2 linked regions of the Desulfatibacillum aliphaticivorans DSM 15576 genome follow. The protein of the gene in region 1 interacts with the protein of each later gene in a pairwise test. Links are inferred from orthologs where the notes say so. Each region holds a gene or a part of one and is shown on either strand. Other genes may lie near its edges.

Region 1 (8,415 bases):
CCTGCTCCCGTCCCATCGTGGACTCCAAGTGGTTGGAGCACGCCCGTCAGGTGGGCACCTCCGGCCAGACGGTCAAGCCCAAGGTTTACATGGCCATGGGCATCTCCGGCGCTTTCCAGCACTTGGGCGGATTGAAGGGCAATCCTTTCATCGTAGCCGTCAACAAGAACCCCAAGGCCCCCATCTTCCAGGTGGCGGACGTGGGAATCGTGGGCGACATCCTGGAAATCATGCCCGAAATGCAAGAAAAGCTCGAAGAAATGAAGGGCTAATCATTCCTAATAGGAGGGGAGTGTTTCAATGGATTTTTCTTTAAATAAAGAACAGCTGGACCTGCAAAAGGCTGCCAGGGAGTTCGCCAAAGGCGAATTTGACATGGAGCTTGCCAGGGAACTGGACGCCAAACACGAGTACCCCACAAAGATTTGGAAAAAAGCTGGAGAACTTGGCTTCATCGGCCTCCATTTTCCTGAAAAATATTCCGGAATGGGTTACGGCGTGCTGGAAAATATTCTGGTCGCCGAAGAACTTTGCCGCGGCGATTCCAGCATCGGCGCCTGCATGGTTTTGGCCGGCTTCGCCTCTGAAATCGTGTTGCATTTCGGCTCTGACGCCCAAAAGGAAAAATGGCTGCCTCAGGTTGCGGAAGCCAAAACCCTTTCCGCCGGCGCCTTTACCGAACCCGGACACGGATCGGACATTACCGGCATGGACACTACGGCTGTCCTGGACGGCGATGAATGGGTGATCAACGGAACCAAAATTTTTATCACCAACGGCAACCTCGCCGGCTTCTTCTGCACTCTGTGCCAGACTGATCCTGACGCCAAGCCCGCTTACCGCGGCCTTAGCATGATATTGGTGGAAGCTGACAGAGAAGGCGTAAGCACCACTTCCGTGGGCGATAAATTGGGCATCCGCATGATGGATACGGCTGAGGTTGTTTTCAAGGACGTTCGCGTACCCAAGGAAAACCTCATCGGCGTGGAAGGCAAGGGCTTTTATCAGGTCCTGGAATTCTTTGACGAAAGCCGCATTCTCATCGCTGCACAGGCTCTGGGAACCGCGCAGGGCGCTTTGGATAGGGCCGTGGAATACGTCAAGCAGCGCGAGCAGTTTGGCAAAAAATTGGCTCAGTTCCAGATCACCCAGCATAAGCTGGCCGACATGGCCACCAAGGTCGAACTCGCCCGCCTTATGACCTATAAGGCTGCATGGAATTACGACCAAGGCAAAATCGATCCCAAGCTGACATCCATGGCTAAAATGTTCGCCGCCCGCACTGCAGTGGAAGTGGCCGACGAAGCCATTCAGCTCTTGGGCGGCTACGGCTACATGCGTGAGTATGACGTGGAAAGGTTCTATCGTGACGCTAAGATCACGGAAATTTACGAAGGAACCAAGGAAATCCAGAAGAATACCATCGCAAGCAGCGTTATCGGCAAGCTCAAGTAGCATCTGCTGAAAAAGCAAAATAACGAAGGGGCGTTTTCCTTGCGGAAGACGCCCCTTTTATATTTTACTGTAAAAGAAATCTATCTTTTCTTTTCGGCCTTTTCTTCTTTGCCCAGATGCAGGTGGATGCTGTCCAGGATGCCGTTGATGAAGGCGCCGGACTCGGCCGTTCCGAAGCGTTTGCCGATGTCAATGGCCTCGTTGATGGATACCCGGCGAGGTACGTCGGGGCAGAACAGAAATTCATAGGCGGCGATGCGCATGAGGTTCAGGTCCACGGCCGACATACGGTACAGCTTCCAGTTGTTGGAATGCTGTTCGATAAGGCGGTCAATCTCATCCCGTTTTTCAATCACCCCTTTGGCCAGTTCGTAAAAGAACTGGGCCAGATCCTTGGGAGGCGGAAAGTTTTGGCAAAACAAGTCCAAGGCCTTCAGCGGGGGGGCTGAGGTTGAGTCCACGTAAAATAATGATTGGAGCGCAAGCTCCCTTGCCCTGCGTCTTTTTCCCATAGATTTACTTGAACTGCTCCGCAAGGTTGACCATTTCAATAGCGCCCATGGCCACGTCCCAGCCTTTGTTTCCGGCTTTGGTGCCAGCGCGTTCTATGGCCTGCTCAATGGTGTCGGTGGTCAGAATGCCGAACATAACGGGAATGCCTGCGCCAAGACTGACATGGGCGATGCCCTTGGAGGCTTCGGCGCATACATAGTCGAAATGCGGCGTGGACCCGCGAATGACGGCGCCCAGGCAGATGAGTGCGTCGTACTTGCCGCTTTTAGCCATCTTATCGGCGATCAGGGGGATTTCAAATGCCCCGGGCACCTTGGCGACTTCAATATTCTCGTCTGCAGCCCCGGACCTCATGAGCGCGTCCAGCGCGCCGCCCAGCAGCCTGTCAGAGATGAAATCGTTGAACCTGGCTACGATGATTCCAAAGCGTTTGCCTTCCGCTGAGAGCGTCCCCTCTATCATGCGCGGCATAGTGTTCCTCCTGTTATCCGAAAACGCGATTCGGTTAAGTTTTATTGGCAGGGAATTTTCCCTGTTTTATTTATAAGATTCCACGTCCAGCAAATGGCCCATTTTCAAGGCCTTGCATTCCAGGTAGTCTTTGTTGTACTTGTTGGGGCACACGGCCAGCGGCACTTGTTCCACAATGCTCAGGCCGTAGCCCTGGAGGCCGACCATTTTCTTGGGATTGTTGGTCATGAGCTTCATTTTCCGTACTCCCAGGTCCACCAGCACCTGGGCGCCGATGCCGTAGTTGCGCTGGTCGGCCTTGAAGCCCAGCTTCTCGTTGGCTTCCACGGTGTCCAGGCCGCCGTCCTGCAGAGCGTAGGCCTTGATTTTGTTGACCAGGCCGATGCCGCGGCCTTCCTGACGCACGTAGATGATGACGCCCTTGCCTTCTTCGTTGACCATTCTCATGGCTTCCTGAAGCTGATCGCCGCAGTCGCAGCGTTGGGAGCCGAAGATATCGCCGGTGAGGCATTCGGAGTGCACACGCACCAGGATAGGCTCGTCGGGATTGATGTCTCCCTTGACCAGAGCGATGTTCAGGTATTCGTCCACATCGTTTTCGTAAACGATGACCTTGAAGTCTCCGCCATAGGACGTGGGCAGTTTGGCTTCGGCGGACCTGCGCACAAAGGATTCTTTGCTCATGCGGTATTCAATGAGGTCGGCGATGGTGCAGATGTTGATGCCGTGCTCTTCGCTGAAAACTTCCAGGTCGGGCATGCGGGCCATGGTGCCGTCGTCTTTCATGATTTCGCAGATGACGCCGGCGGGCTTGCAGCCTGCCAAGCGGGCCAGGTCCACGGAGCCTTCAGTCTGGCCGGCGCGGACGATGACTCCGCCGTTGCGTGCGCGGAGCGGAAAAATATGGCCGGGGCGCACAAGGTCTTCGGCCTTGGAGTCGTCTGCTATAGCGGTCTGGATGGTTGTGGCCCTGTCAGCCGCCGAGATGCCCGTGGTGACGCCGCACCGGGCTTCGATGGAGACGGTGAAGCCTGTCTGGTAAGGCGAGGTATTGTTGCCGACCATGGGTTGAAGATCCAGAATGTCGGCTTTTGCCTTGGTAAGGGAAAGGCAAATAAGGCCGCGGCCGTATTTCGCCATAAAGTTGATAATTTCAGGGGTTACAAATTCGGCTGCGATTGCAAGGTCCCCTTCGTTTTCCCTGTCTTCGTCATCCACCAGGATGACCATCTTGCCTTCCTTGATTTCCTTGATTGCCTGCTCAATGCTGATTTTAGCCATGTCTGCCTCTTATAAAAAGCCGTTCTTGGCAAGTAACGCCATGTTAATGCCCGGCATTTGGGAGTTTTTATCCGCCTCTCCTCTAGTTGCGGATAAAAAGTGTTCCACATATTTCCCGATTATATCGGTTTCTATATTTACACGGTCGCCGGGCTTGCGCAGTCCGATGGTCGTGATTTTTGCGGTATGCGGTATGATGCTAACGGAAAAGCCGGTATCAGACCTTTGGTTAATAGTAAGGCTGATTCCGTCGATGGCAACCGAACCTTTTTCCACCATGTAATAGGTCAGGCTGGAAGGGGCCTCAAAGGAGTACAGGATGGCGTTGGCGTCCGCCTTTACCGAAGCCACAGTGGCAATGCCGTCCACGTGTCCCTGCACCAGATGGCCGTCCAGGCGGGAGGCGAAAGTCAGCGCCTTTTCCAGGTTCACCCTGTCCCCGGGCTTGGCCCAATTGAGGATGGAGCGGCTGATGCTCTCGGGGGATACGTCCACGTCGAATGTCGAGCCGTCCAGACGGGTGGCTGTGAGGCATGTTCCGGAAACGGCGATGCTGTCGCCCAGTTTGACGCCCGTCAGGTCGAAATCCGCCTGAATCTGCATGGTGACGCCCCGGCCCTTGTTGATGCGTTTAAGGGTTCCCAGGCCTTCTATGATTCCGGTAAACATGGCGTATTATCAGTCCCGTTCGTCAAAAAGATCCATGACATATCCCTCCACCATAAAGTCGTTTCCGAAACGGTGCAGGGTGATGTCCTTCAGTTCTATGGAGTCAGCCATAAAGTCAGGCCCGGGGCCTGCAAACATGGGAACTCCGTCGTCGCCGCACAAGATTTTTGGGGCGTAAAACAAGCAGACCTTGTCCACCACGCCCGATTTCAGGGCGGATGAATGCACATGCCCGCCGCCTTCAATCAGCAGGCTGTTCAGGCCCCTTTCCCCTAAGTTGCGGCAAATGAAATCCAGGTTTAAAAACCCGCTCATTTCGGGCGCTTCCACAATTTCTGCGCCTGCTTTTTCCAGAGCGTCCCGTTTTACCTCGGGCGCCTGGGGGCCGCAAAAAATTAATGTACCAGAATCAGAATCCTGGCGCAACATTTTGGCGCTGGGATCCATAGATAGGCGGCTGTCCAGGATGACCCGCAAAGGATCGTTTCCCTGGCCGTCTTCCAGTCGGGCCGTGAGGCTGGGGTCGTCCATGCGGACCGTATTGATTCCCACCAGGATGGCGTCCATGGCGTGGCGCATTTTGTGGACGCAGGCTCTGGACTCTTCGCCGGTGATCCATTTGGAGTCGCCGATGCGCGTGGCTATCCGGCCGTCCAGGGTGGCGGCGCATTTGCAGACCACAAAGGGCCTGCCCGTGGTGACGTGTTTGATGAAAAATTCGTTTTGCTTCCGGGCTTCGGCTTCGCAGACGCCCCATTGGGTTTCCACGCCGTTTTCCTGCAGATATTCCAGGCCGCCCTGGGCTTTGGGATTGGGGTCTTTCATGGCGGCGATCACCTTGGCGATTCCCGCCTTAAGTACGGCGTGGGAGCAGGGCGGCGTTTTTCCATGATGGTTGCAGGGCTCCAGAGTGACGTACATGGTCGCGCCTTTGGCGTCCGCCCCTGCTTCCTCCAGAGCGAAGATTTCGGCGTGAGGTCCGCCGGCCTTTTTATGCCAGCCCTGGCCGATTACCTTGCCGTCCTTGACAATGACCGCGCCAACCATAGGATTGGGCGACGTGCTTCCCGTTCCCTTTTCAGCCAAGGCCAAAGCCTGGCGCATGTATTGGGTGTCCTGTTTTTTCATGGCGCCCTTGTATAAAAAGAACAGGGGGGACCGTGATCCGGTTACCCCCCGAGAATAATAAATAGGTCCAAACCGCCTGGCTGTTACTTGCCGCCCTTTTGCTGCTGTTTAAGCAGGTATTTGAGTTCGGATATAAAGTCGTTTACGTGCTTGAACTCCCTGTACACCGAGGCGAAGCGGACGTAAGCCACGTCGTCCAGTTCGTGCAGCTTGTTCATGATGGCCTCGCCCACCTGGTGGGAGGGAACTTCCTTTTCTCCGGTTTCGCGCAGATCTCTTTCCAGTTGTTCGATAAACTCATCAATCACATGAACGCTGATATTGCGCTTTTCACACGCCCGGAGCATGCCGGCCCGCACTTTCTCCCCGTTAAAAACCTCTCTCCGGCCGTCCTTTTTGATGATGACCAAAGGCATGTCCTCCACCTTTTCGTAGGTGGTAAAACGGCGGGAGCAGGACAAGCACTCCCTGCGGCGACGAATTACATCAGCCTCCTTGCCTTGCCTGGAGTCTATGACTTTATCTTCAGTTTCACCGCAATACGGGCATTTCATCCCTTTCCTCCCTGGAAGCTATGCATAAATGGGGAAAGATTGGCAAAGGTCCTTGACCTTGGCTCTCGTGCTTTCTATCAAAGCCTGATCCTGGGGATTTTTCAAAACGTTCGCCAGGCAATCGGCGATGAGTTCCATTTCAGGCTCTTTCATGCCCCTGCTGGTAATGGTCGGCGTTCCCACCCGGATGCCGCTGGTGACGGCCGGTCCATTTTTATCAAAGGGGATGGTGTTCTTGTTGACCGTAATGCCGGCCTGCTCCACCAGACCCTCCGCTTCCTTGCCGGTAATGTCAAGATTGGAGAGGTTGAGGAGCATCATGTGGTTGTCGGTTCCGCCGGAAACCAGATCCACGCCGTTGTCCATAAGCCGTTTGGCCAGGCAGGCGGCGTTTTTGACCACTTGCTGCTGATAGGCCTTGAACTCGGGCGTAAGGGCTTCCTTGAAAGCCACGGCCTTGGCGGCGATGACGTGCATGAGCGGTCCGCCCTGGATGCCGGGGAAAATCTGGCTGGACAGTTTTTTGCCGAATCCCTTATTGGACAAAATCATGCCGCCGCGGGGGCCGCGCAGGGTTTTATGGGTCGTGGTGGTCACTACGTCTGCGTATGGCAGGGGAGAGGGATGCTCTCCGGCCGCCACCAGACCGGCTATGTGAGCCATGTCCACCATAAGGTATGCGCCGGTTTCCCTGGCTATCTTTTCCAGTTCGGGAAAGTCGATGATCCGGGGGTAGGCGCTGGCGCCCGCCACGATCAGCTTGGGCTTATGTTCCTTTGCCAGGGAGCGGACCTGGTCGTAATCGATGGTTCCGGTTTTTTCCTTGACTCCGTAATGGACGAAGTTGAAAATGCGGCCGGAAAAGCTGACCGGGCTGCCGTGGGTAAGGTGACCGCCGTGGGAAAGGTCCATGCCAAGCACGGTGTCTCCGGGTTCCAGCAGGGCGAAGTAAACCCCCATGTTGGCCTGGGAGCCTGAATGGGGCTGCACATTGGCGTAGTCTGCCTGGAACAATTCCTTGGCCCGGTCCCTGGCGAGGTTTTCGGCCACGTCCACGAACTCGCATCCGCCGTAATAACGGTGGCCGGGATACCCTTCCGCGTATTTGTTGGTCATTACGCTGCCCTGAGCGGCCATGACGGCCGGGCTGGCGATATTCTCCGAGGCGATCAGCTCCAAGGTGAACTGCTGCCTGTCCAATTCCTGCTCGATGGCTTTCGCCGCCTCAGGGTCAACTTTTCTAATGGTTTCCAGATCCAACGGTTTGCTCCCTTTTCAACCAAATGGTTCTTGCTGCAACAAGAAACCGGTACCAAAATATTTTGAATATAACAAGCCTGCAAATGAAGAGCTTGCAAAAAAATTAAACGTTTGCGCCTTGCTATGCTTTAAACTTCTTCATGATAACGGATGCGTTGGTGCCTCCGAATCCAAAAGAGTTGTTCATGGCCGCATTGACCACCTGCTTCCTGGCCTGGTTAGGCACATAATCCAGGTCGCATTCAGGGTCCGGGGACTCCTGATTGATGGTCGGCGGAATAAGGTCATGATAGACCGTCAAGGCGGTGAATACCGATTCCACGCCTCCGGCGCCTCCAAGCAAATGGCCTGTCATGGACTTGGTGGAGCTTATGGCCAGCTTGTAAGCGTGCTCTCCGAACAGAGACTTAACGGCCTGGGTTTCGCACAGGTCGTTAAACTGGGTGGAGGTGCCGTGGGCGTTGATGTAGTCAATGGCTTCCAAGGGCAGGCCGGCGTCCTCCACGGCGCTTTTCATGCACCTGGCCATGCCTTCCCCTTCCGGGGACGGCGCGGTCATATGGTACGCATCGCCGGACATGCCGTAACCTGCCAGGGTCGCATAAATGCGGGCGCCGCGCTTCTCGGCGTGCTCCCTGGTTTCCAGGATCAGAATTCCGGCGCCTTCCCCGACCACAAATCCGTCCCGCTCCTTGTCAAAGGGCCGGGAGGCCTTTTTCGGCTCTTCGTTCCGGGTGGATAAGGCTTTCATGGAGTTGAAGCCCGCAATGCACAGGGGGGTGATAACCGATTCCACGCCGCCGGTGATCATGGCGTCGGCCTGGCCGTGTTGAAGAATGCGCATGGATTCCCCCACGGAGTGGGTGCCTGCGGCGCAGGCCGTGGCCACGCTGCAGTTGGGGCCTTTGGCTCCAAAGTGGATGGCGATAAGGCCGGGCCCCATGTTTCCGATCAGCATGGGAATGAAAAAAGGGCTTACCCTGCCGGGGCCGCGATTTACAATGACATCGCGGCTTTCCTCCATAGTCTGGAGGCCTCCCAGGCCGCACCCCGTGAACACGCCCACACGCTCGGCGTTGTCCGA
Region 2 (8,348 bases), on another replicon or contig:
TTACTTCAGCGGGTTGACCGCCGGGGGGGGCATTGCGGCCGGCGATGTGGACCTGGACGGAACCCCGGACCTGATGTTGGGGGCCATTGACAGCACCAGCGGAACCTCGAATCGCTTCCTGGCGCGCCTTCAGAGCAGTTTCAGTAATTCCATGGGAAACGCTCCCATCAACCTGGCCAAATATGCGGAAGACGCCGTCCTGACCGGATTCACCGTGGAAGAAAACCACGGCTCGACGGTTGGCCTCTTCTACGGGGACGACCAGGGCCAGGTTTTGTTGGCCAACACCCAACTGGGCTACGAGTTCCTGCGAGGCCAGACCTCCCTTTCCCAGGAGCCGGGCCGCCTGGGCTCGCTGGGAATCTCGGTGAATTCGGACGTCCGGAATTTCGGGCATCAGGACGAGGCCATGGCCGCCTTGTCAGGCGCCATGATACCCGCAGCTCTGGGCGCCCTGCCGCCCGACATCGTAACGCCTGTGATCTGCGCCTTCGAAGACCAGTCAGCCAGCGTGGAAATGAGCGAAACGGCCCCTGAAAACCGGTACCATGGCAATACCTTTGTGGTGGATATGGCCAAAGCCCCGGTGAGCACAGGCAAACGCATTGTAACCCCCTGGTACGACACCACCACGCAGGCCGAACTGGGACTGGACGAAGTGGCGGGAGCGGCATACGTGTACGCCCAAGCCTCCGGCATGACCGGGGAGGAGAAAAGCAACCTTACGGACATGGTCATGGCCTGGAACGCCGGGGAGTCGGCCATGAGCCGGATGGACGAGGACATGGACCCGGAGCCCCCGGAAACCAGCAAGGTCATGCGCCAACTGGTGGAAGGGGGAAGGAGCATGGCGGCTGTCGGCAGGATCGCGGTGGGCGTGCGAGGCTCCTACAAGGCCGCCAAAATACTCCGGGCCGGGTTTCGTTCCATGTCCATGCTGAAAAACTTCAAGATCATGTTCGCTTCTGTGTCCCAGGCCAAGGTGGGCACGGTGAGCAAGATGGACCGGGTGATCAAGGGGGCAGGCGCCATGGGCTGGGTGGTGACGGCCGGGGTGGCTTTTTACGCCTTTTTTCAGATCGCCTCCTCCCACGGATGGTCCAGGCTGGGCATCTTTTCCGGCGCCATGTTCGCCACGCTCATGACAGCCTACGCCATTGGGCTTTGGGCTTTGTCGTGCATTCCCATTGTGGGGGGGATCATATCCGGCCTGGTGGCATTGTCCGACCTCATCATGGGATGGGTCTCGGGAACCGGGTGGTCCCAGGCCCTGATGGAAGACATTGTGGGTTTCTTTGTGACCAAGTCTGAGCTAAGCAAAGTGGAACTGGAGCTGATTGACAGCGCGGTCAATATTACAGATCTGGACGGCAATGGCCTGGACGTGGGGGACAAAATTGAAATCACGTCCCGTTTTCAGGAATATGTATACCGTTACGGCCCTGGATACACGGATTACTGGGAAAGCAGCTACGTCAAGCCCTATTACGAACTGGCGCCCGGAATTGCAGCCTACGGGGACCATTGGGAAACCATAGAGGATGAATACTGGGACTACGACAACTACTATTTTATGCGCATCTGGAAGGTCGGCGTCTGGATTGAACCCCCCGCCCAAATGCCTTCCAACAACTATAAGTTTACCGTCTATCTGAATTCCGACTACAAGGCCTACTACGAGGAATGCTCCTCCGGTTGCGACGTCCACAGCTCTTCGGGAACGGTGTACTCCGAGCCTTCCACCATTTATTTTGACGTGCTGCCCAAAAACCTGGAACAGTTCCTTGGCTGGACCGTCATCACCCCCCTGGATACGGACGGGGACGGCTACCTGGACGTGGACCAGGACGGGGACGGCGTGCCGGATGTGGAATTGGATTCCAACGGCAATATTTGCTATTCCTGCAGCCCGCATATGTGGGATTCGGACGTGGACGGACTGGCCGATCCCTACGAAAGAGAGGTTTCCCTGACCTATACGAATGAACGTGAGGGGGACAGGGACGGCGTCCCGGACGGCGTGGAAGTGGTGCTGGGAACCAATGCCAAGAACGAATTCGGGCACGAATCGGACGGGGACTGGCTCCTGGATATTTATGAAATCCAAGGATGGAATATTACCATCCCCCTGGGGGACGCTACAATCCCCATGCATGTTTATTCCGACCCCACAAAAATGGATACGGACGGAGACGGGCTTCCCGACGACTGGGAAGCCCTATACAGGACCAACCCCCATAGCAGGGATACCGACGGAGACGGCATTTCCGATTTTGACGAGCAGGATATCAACCGGCCCATTGGCCCCCCCTTGGTGAGTTTTACAGGAACCGTGGGAAACGTGGAGTTCCCTTCCCGCATTGTTTCCAGCATACGGCCGGATTCGGCCTTTCTGACTTTGTTCGCATGGTATCGGCCCAGCATTGAGATCCGGGCCCTGAACACAATCGCCAGCTACACCGACGGCATCAAGTCCGACCTCACCGGGGTTCAGGAAGGTTTCTATCAAGGGGGAAAAAGATGCATTGATTTTATCGCTTCCGGCTCCGGGGTGACTTTCATCCGTTATTTCAATTATTGGGATGACTACGAAACCATGCCGGCTGATGAGGACATGCCCATCGTGGCCGTCGTCAACACCACGGGCGGATCCGGTTGGCTCGCCACGGGGGACGACAAGGACGCCGACGGACTTATTGACTTGAACGAGTATATCGGCTGGCCCGTGGCCTATCACGACAACCAGGGCGATCAATCCTATGTGGCCTCCTGCGATCCCACCATGAAGGACACGGACCAGGACGGCCTGACCGACGCCCAGGAATACGCCGCAGGCACAGACCCCAGGGACCCGGACACAGACCACGACTGCCTGACCGACAAACAGGAGGTGGACCTGGGAAGCAACCCGCTGCATTCCAACACGGACAGCGACCCCTACCTGGACGCCGAGGAGTTTATTGCTGGCATGAACCTCCTGTCCAGAGACTCGGACGGGGACGGGGTGATCGACAACGTCATCCTTGGCGCGGTCATCGACCCCCTGGCCAACCTGCCCATGGAACTGCACAACGACACGGCTCAAACCCCGCCCAACCAGCCGGTGACCGTGGACGTGCTGGCCAATGACATCTATTACAGCAGCGGCGTCCCAACCATCACCGGGACAACCTCGCCCAAGCACGGTCAGGCCGTGACGGACGGGGAAACCGTGACCTACACGCCCACAGCCGGTTATACGGGAACCGACTATTTCAGCTACACAGCCTCCCACCTTGGTAAAACGGCCACCGCCAAGGTGAACTTGACCGTCGCCGTTCCCAACGAAGCGCCCAAGGCCTACGCGGATACCTGCTCGGTGGAATGGAAAGGGACAACATCCATTGTCAACACGTATTGGACCTCCGTGCTTCATAACGACGTGGACCCGGAAGGGGCGCCCCTTACAGTCACCCTGACGGTTCCCCCGCTGCACGGCTCCGTCACCCTGAACATGGACGGAACCTTCACCTACCAGCAGGACGGAACGGCGGCCCCCCAGGACGTGTTCAAATACACGGTCAGCGACGGGACCCACACCAGCAACCAGGCCTCCGTGCTCATCAATATCGACCTGACCGGCGATGCGGACATGGACGGATTCCAGGACTGGGAAGAGGAGGAAGCGGGAACCCTGCCGGAAGATCCGGACACGGACAAGGACGGCTTAATGGACGGGGACGACCCGTATCCCCTGCTCGGGATTGGAGACCTGAACGGAGACCGGACCCTGGGAATGGACGATCTCATCCTGGGCCTGCAAATCCTGGCCAACAATGCCCCGGATTTTGCAGAAATTCCCTATAACGGCCCGGGCAACGACGTGGACGGCGACGGGGTGATCGGCGAGGGGGAAATCCTGTTCCTGCTCCGGCATGAGGCCGGGCTAAACCAGTAGGAGCACACTGCAAACGGCGGAATAAAACGGGAGAAGGCATTAGCCTTCTCCCGCATAAGCGTGCACCCCCACGTCGTCCAGCCTCGCGCTGGTTCGGTTAACGCGACTTAATCGTCGTCGTCGTCGTCATCGTCGTCATCGTCATCATCGTCATCATCGTCATCTTCTTCCGGGACGTACTTGGTGATGAAGCTGGTGTCGAAGTTTCCCGCCTTGAACTCATCGTCGTCCATGATGATCAGATGCAGGGGGATGGTTGTCTTGATGGGGCCTATGATGAATTCCTTCAAAGCCCGTTTCATAACCTGAATGGCGCCTTCCCTGGTCAGGTCGAAGGCCACTAACTTGCCGATCAGGGAATCGTAAAAGGGCGGCAGTTCATAGCCCTGGTACAGATGGCTGTCCAGGCGAACGCCGAAGCCCGCCGGCGGATTGTAATCCTCGATGGTTCCCGGGCTGGGCATGAAATGCTTCTCCGGATCCTCCGCGTTGATGCGGCATTCAATGGCCCATCCGCGCAGGTTGAGGTCGTCGAAGGTGTAATCCAGGGTTCCGCCGGCCGCCAGCCGGATTTGCTCCTTGACCAGATCCACGCCCGTGACCAGTTCGGTCACCGGATGCTCCACCTGGATGCGGGAGTTGATTTCCATGAAGTAGAAATTCATGTCGCCGTCCAGGAGGAATTCCACGGTTCCGGCGTTTTCGTAATCCACTGCTTTGGCGGCGTTGATAGCCGCCTGGCCCATGGCCGCCCGCAATTCAGGCGTAAGGGCCGGGGAGGGGGACTCTTCCACCAGCTTTTGATACCGCCGCTGGATGGAGCATTCCCTTTCCCCAAGATGGATGACGTTGCCTTGCTTGTCGGCCAGGATCTGAAACTCGATGTGCCGGGGTTTGGTGAGGAATTTTTCCACATAGACTTCGTCGTTGCCGAAGGCGGTGCGGCCTTCCATCTTGGCCATGGGAAATTCTTCTTCCACCTCTTCGTCATTAAAGCAGATCTTAATGCCGCGGCCGCCGCCTCCGCCCGAGGCCTTGACCATGATGGGATAGCCGATTTCCTTGGCGAACTCCTTGGCTTCCGCCACCGTATCCACGCCGCCCGGGCTGCTGGGCGTAACCGGAACGCCGGCCTTTTGCATGGCTGTTTTCGCCGCGATTTTATCCCCGGCCAGGGCCAGGTTGTCGGGTTTGGGGCCGATGAAGGTAATCCCGTTTTCCTGGCAGGCGAGGGCGAAATCCTTCTTTTCCGCCAAATAGCCGTAGCCGGGATGAATGGCGTCGGCGCCGGTGTCCTTGGCCGCCTTGATGATATTATCAATGCTCAAATAGCTCTTTGCGCTGATGGCGGGACCGATGCACACGCTTTCGTCCGCAAGCCGGACGTGCAGAGATTCCGCGTCCGCTTCGGAATACACGGCCACGCACGGGATTTCCAGCTCCTTGCATGCCCGGATTACGCGCAGGGCGATCTCCCCCCGGTTCGCCGCCAGAATTTTCTTAAACATGGTCGCCTCTCTGGTTATTCCGTTTCGATGATGAACATCACGTCCCCGTCCTTCAGGGGCTGTTCATTTTCAGCCAGGATTTCCACGATCTTTCCGTCCGCCGTGGATTTGACTTTCTGGAAAACCTTCATGGTTTCCAGCAGGGCCAGGACCTGTTTTTTCTTAACCACGTCGCCCACTTCGCAATAAGCGGGTTCTTCGGGGGCGGGCCTTCTGTAAAAAACGCCGGACATTTTTGCTTTGACTTTTTTCTTTGCCATGGTTGCCTCCTGACAGTTTTATCGCTTGAGATGCAAGTAATTTTATACTGAATCCGCCGGCATGGGGTTAGGCGGCGGCTGAATTCCAGGTTAAGGAACGGGGAGGCTCGCCTCGGCCTGGTTATTGCTCCCCGTTCCCTGCTTCCCGTTTATGAGGGCATCGTGCCGTGGCACTTGGCCCTGAGGGGAAGTTCTTCCTCTTTATTTTTGAACAGCTCCAAAGATTGGATGATTCTTTTCCTGGTTTCTTTGGGATGGATGATTTCGTCCACCACCTGGGTGGTAAAGCCCCTGGCCACGTCGAACACGTCGGTTTTTTCCCGGCCCCAGTTCAGGTAGCCTTCGTAAGCGTCGTCCTCCATGCCTTTAACCACTTCCCGGTAATCCAGCTCCGAGGCTTCCACGGCGTATTGGGCGATGGGCCATGCCAAGGCTGCGTCCGCGCCCATGCCTTTGGAGACGCCCATGATCATGGCGCCGGCGTCGGCGTATGCTTCCCGCAGGACGATGCTGATTTTGGGAATGGTGGAGGTTGTGTAAACGTCCACGATTTTGCCGAAGTGGCGTAAGAGGCCTTTTTCTTCCTGCTCTTCGCCGGGAACGAAAGGCGGGGTGTCCACCAGAGTCACCAGGGGGATGTTGAAGGCGTCCAACACCTGGAGAAAACGGTAGTATTTATCGCAGGAATTGATTTCCATGATGCTTCCGGGCTCGGCCGGGTTATTGGCGACTATGCCCACGGGCTTGCCGTCCATGCGGGCGAAGCAGCAGATGAGGTTCTTGGCGTATTGGTCCTTGACCTCAAAATAATCGCCGTCGTCCACCAAAACCTTGATGACTTCATGCATGTCATAGGTCTTGGCCAGGTCGTCAGGAACCAGCTCCAGGAGCTTGTCCACATCACACAAGGAGTCGGCGGGTGCTTCCTTGACCGGAGGCTTTTCCCGGAAATTGGAAGGCAGATAGCTTAAGAGCTCCCTGGTTTTTGCAATGGTTTCCGCATCGTTGTCCCCGACAACGTCGCAGGTGCCGGAATGGGCTACGTGGTAATCGGCGCTGCCCACGGACTTGTCGATATCCTCGGACGTGGCGGCCTTGGCCTGCCTGGGGCCGGCCAGCCACAGGTTGGCGGTCTCCCGGCTCATGAGCAGGAAGTCGCACAGGGTCGGGGCGTAAGCCTGGCCTGCAATGCAGGGGCCCATGAGCACGTTGATCTGAGGCACGACGCCGGAACTGCGTGAGATGGTGCAGAAATACCACTCAATGCCGGCGAACATGACGTCCTGGTAGCCCAGGCGGCCTCCCGAGGAGTCCAGCAGCCAGACCATGGGAATGCCCAGCTTGGTGCATTGGATGATCCATTCGGAGCATTTTTGCAGGTGCTGGGCGCCTAAAGATCCGCCCAGGACCGTGAAATCGCTGGAATACACGCCAATGAGCCGGCCGTCCACCTTGCCCGTGCCGGTGATGGCGCCGTCGCAGGGGGCGTCCGTGGTTCTGCCGTCCATCCTGACGCTGGTGGTGTTAACGCAGGAGCCGACTTCCAGAAATGTGCCGGGATCCAGCAGGGCGTCAATGCGCTCCCTGGCCGTCATCTTGTTTCTGGCGTGCTGCCGGTCAACGTGCTTCTGGCCGCCTCCCAGCAGGTTTTGCTTCTGTATTTCAGCAAGCCTGTTAATTGCTTCGTTCATTCGTTCAGACATGTTTCTCTCCTTTTATGCAGGCTTGATGAAGCGTTTCTTTTCAGGAAGCTCTTCCTGCTTGTCCAGGGTGGCCACGATGGTGCGGTAGATCTTGGCGCGGGTGTCCCGCGGGTCGATGGCTTCCTCCACCATATAATAAGAGGTCCAGTCCATGGAGTGATGCATGATGTTAAACCGCTCCCTGACCGTAGCCAGGAGCATGTCATAGTATTCCTGACGTTTTTCCTTGCCGCCCTTTTCCTCGGCTTTCGCCAGCTCCTTATGGAAGATGGCTTCCACAATGGATTCCGGCCCGGTGGGGGCGAACTCGCCGCAGGGCCAGCCGAACACCACGTCCGGGTGCATCTGGGCGCAGCCCATGACGATGTTGGACCCGCCGTAGGAGCGGCGCAGGACCACGGTGATTTTCTGGGTGGTCAGATGAGAGTACGAATGCAGGTTCTTGGCGCCGTGGCGGATGATGCCCAGGCGCTCCCACTTGTCGCCGGGCACGTAGGCCGTGGAGTCCACCATGGTGATGATGGGAATGTTGAAGCAGTCCAGAAAATTCATGAACCGGTCGTACTTGTCGGCGGAGTCGATTTCAAAGACGCCGCTCATTTCGTCCGGGTTGTTGGCCACGATGCCGATGGGATATCCGCCTATGCGGGCGAAGCCCGTAACCAGATGGGTGGCGTATTCCTCCTGGACTTCCAGGAACTCGCCGTTATCCACGATCAATTCGATAATTTCGTGCACGTCATAGGTGAACTTGACGTTTTCCGGCATGACGTCCAGGATGGCTTCCTCCCGGCGTTCGGGATCGTCGCCCGAGTCCACGAAGGGAGGCATTTCCCAGCAGTTCTGGGGCATGTAGGCCAAAAGCTCCTTGGCTTTGTCTATGGCGTCTTCGTCGCTGTCCACAACAAAGTCGCACTGGCCGCTTTTTTCCATATGGAAT

The links.
Region 2: the proteins of ribD (region 1) and accC interact in binary tests that used the Escherichia coli proteins (3 or more experiments, as listed by UniProt). The link is inferred for Desulfatibacillum aliphaticivorans DSM 15576 from one-to-one orthologs.

What each region holds. Positions count from the first base shown.
Region 1 is NZ_AUCT01000024.1:147-8,561, forward strand. The notes cover bases 3,459-6,457. They hold ribD (bifunctional diaminohydroxyphosphoribosylaminopyrimidine deaminase/5-amino-6-(5-phosphoribosylamino)uracil reductase RibD), read right to left. Parts: upstream 5,518-6,457; coding sequence 4,399-5,517; downstream 3,459-4,398. Other genes in these bases: G491_RS0119530 (bifunctional 3,4-dihydroxy-2-butanone-4-phosphate synthase/GTP cyclohydrolase II), read right to left, coding at 3,459-3,720; G491_RS0119535 (riboflavin synthase), read right to left, coding at 3,730-4,389; nrdR (transcriptional regulator NrdR), read right to left, coding at 5,601-6,071; glyA (serine hydroxymethyltransferase), read right to left, coding at 6,090-6,457. In the rest of the region: G491_RS0119515 (acyl-CoA dehydrogenase family protein), read left to right, coding at 301-1,455; transcription antitermination factor NusB, read right to left, coding at 1,536-1,967; ribH (6,7-dimethyl-8-ribityllumazine synthase), read right to left, coding at 1,972-2,439; more of G491_RS0119530, read right to left, coding at 2,506-3,458; more of glyA, read right to left, coding at 6,458-7,331; fabF (beta-ketoacyl-ACP synthase II), read right to left, coding at 7,453-8,415. UniProt on the Escherichia coli protein: Converts 2,5-diamino-6-(ribosylamino)-4(3h)-pyrimidinone 5'-phosphate into 5-amino-6-(ribosylamino)-2,4(1h,3h)-pyrimidinedione 5'-phosphate.
Region 2 is NZ_AUCT01000002.1:304,970-313,317, reverse strand. What follows is about bases 3,246-6,177. They hold accC (acetyl-CoA carboxylase biotin carboxylase subunit), read right to left. Parts: upstream 5,446-6,177; coding sequence 4,045-5,445; downstream 3,246-4,044. Other genes in these bases: G491_RS0103520 (acyl-CoA carboxylase subunit beta), read right to left, coding at 5,855-6,177; G491_RS29300 (acetyl-CoA carboxylase biotin carboxyl carrier protein), read right to left, coding at 5,460-5,705; G491_RS0103535 (Ig-like domain-containing protein), read left to right, coding at 3,246-3,937. Also shown: more of G491_RS0103535, read left to right, coding at 1-3,245; more of G491_RS0103520, read right to left, coding at 6,178-7,408; G491_RS0103515 (acyl-CoA carboxylase subunit beta), read right to left, coding at 7,421-8,348. UniProt on the Escherichia coli protein: This protein is a component of the acetyl coenzyme A carboxylase complex; first, biotin carboxylase catalyzes the carboxylation of the carrier protein and then the transcarboxylase transfers the carboxyl group to form malonyl-CoA.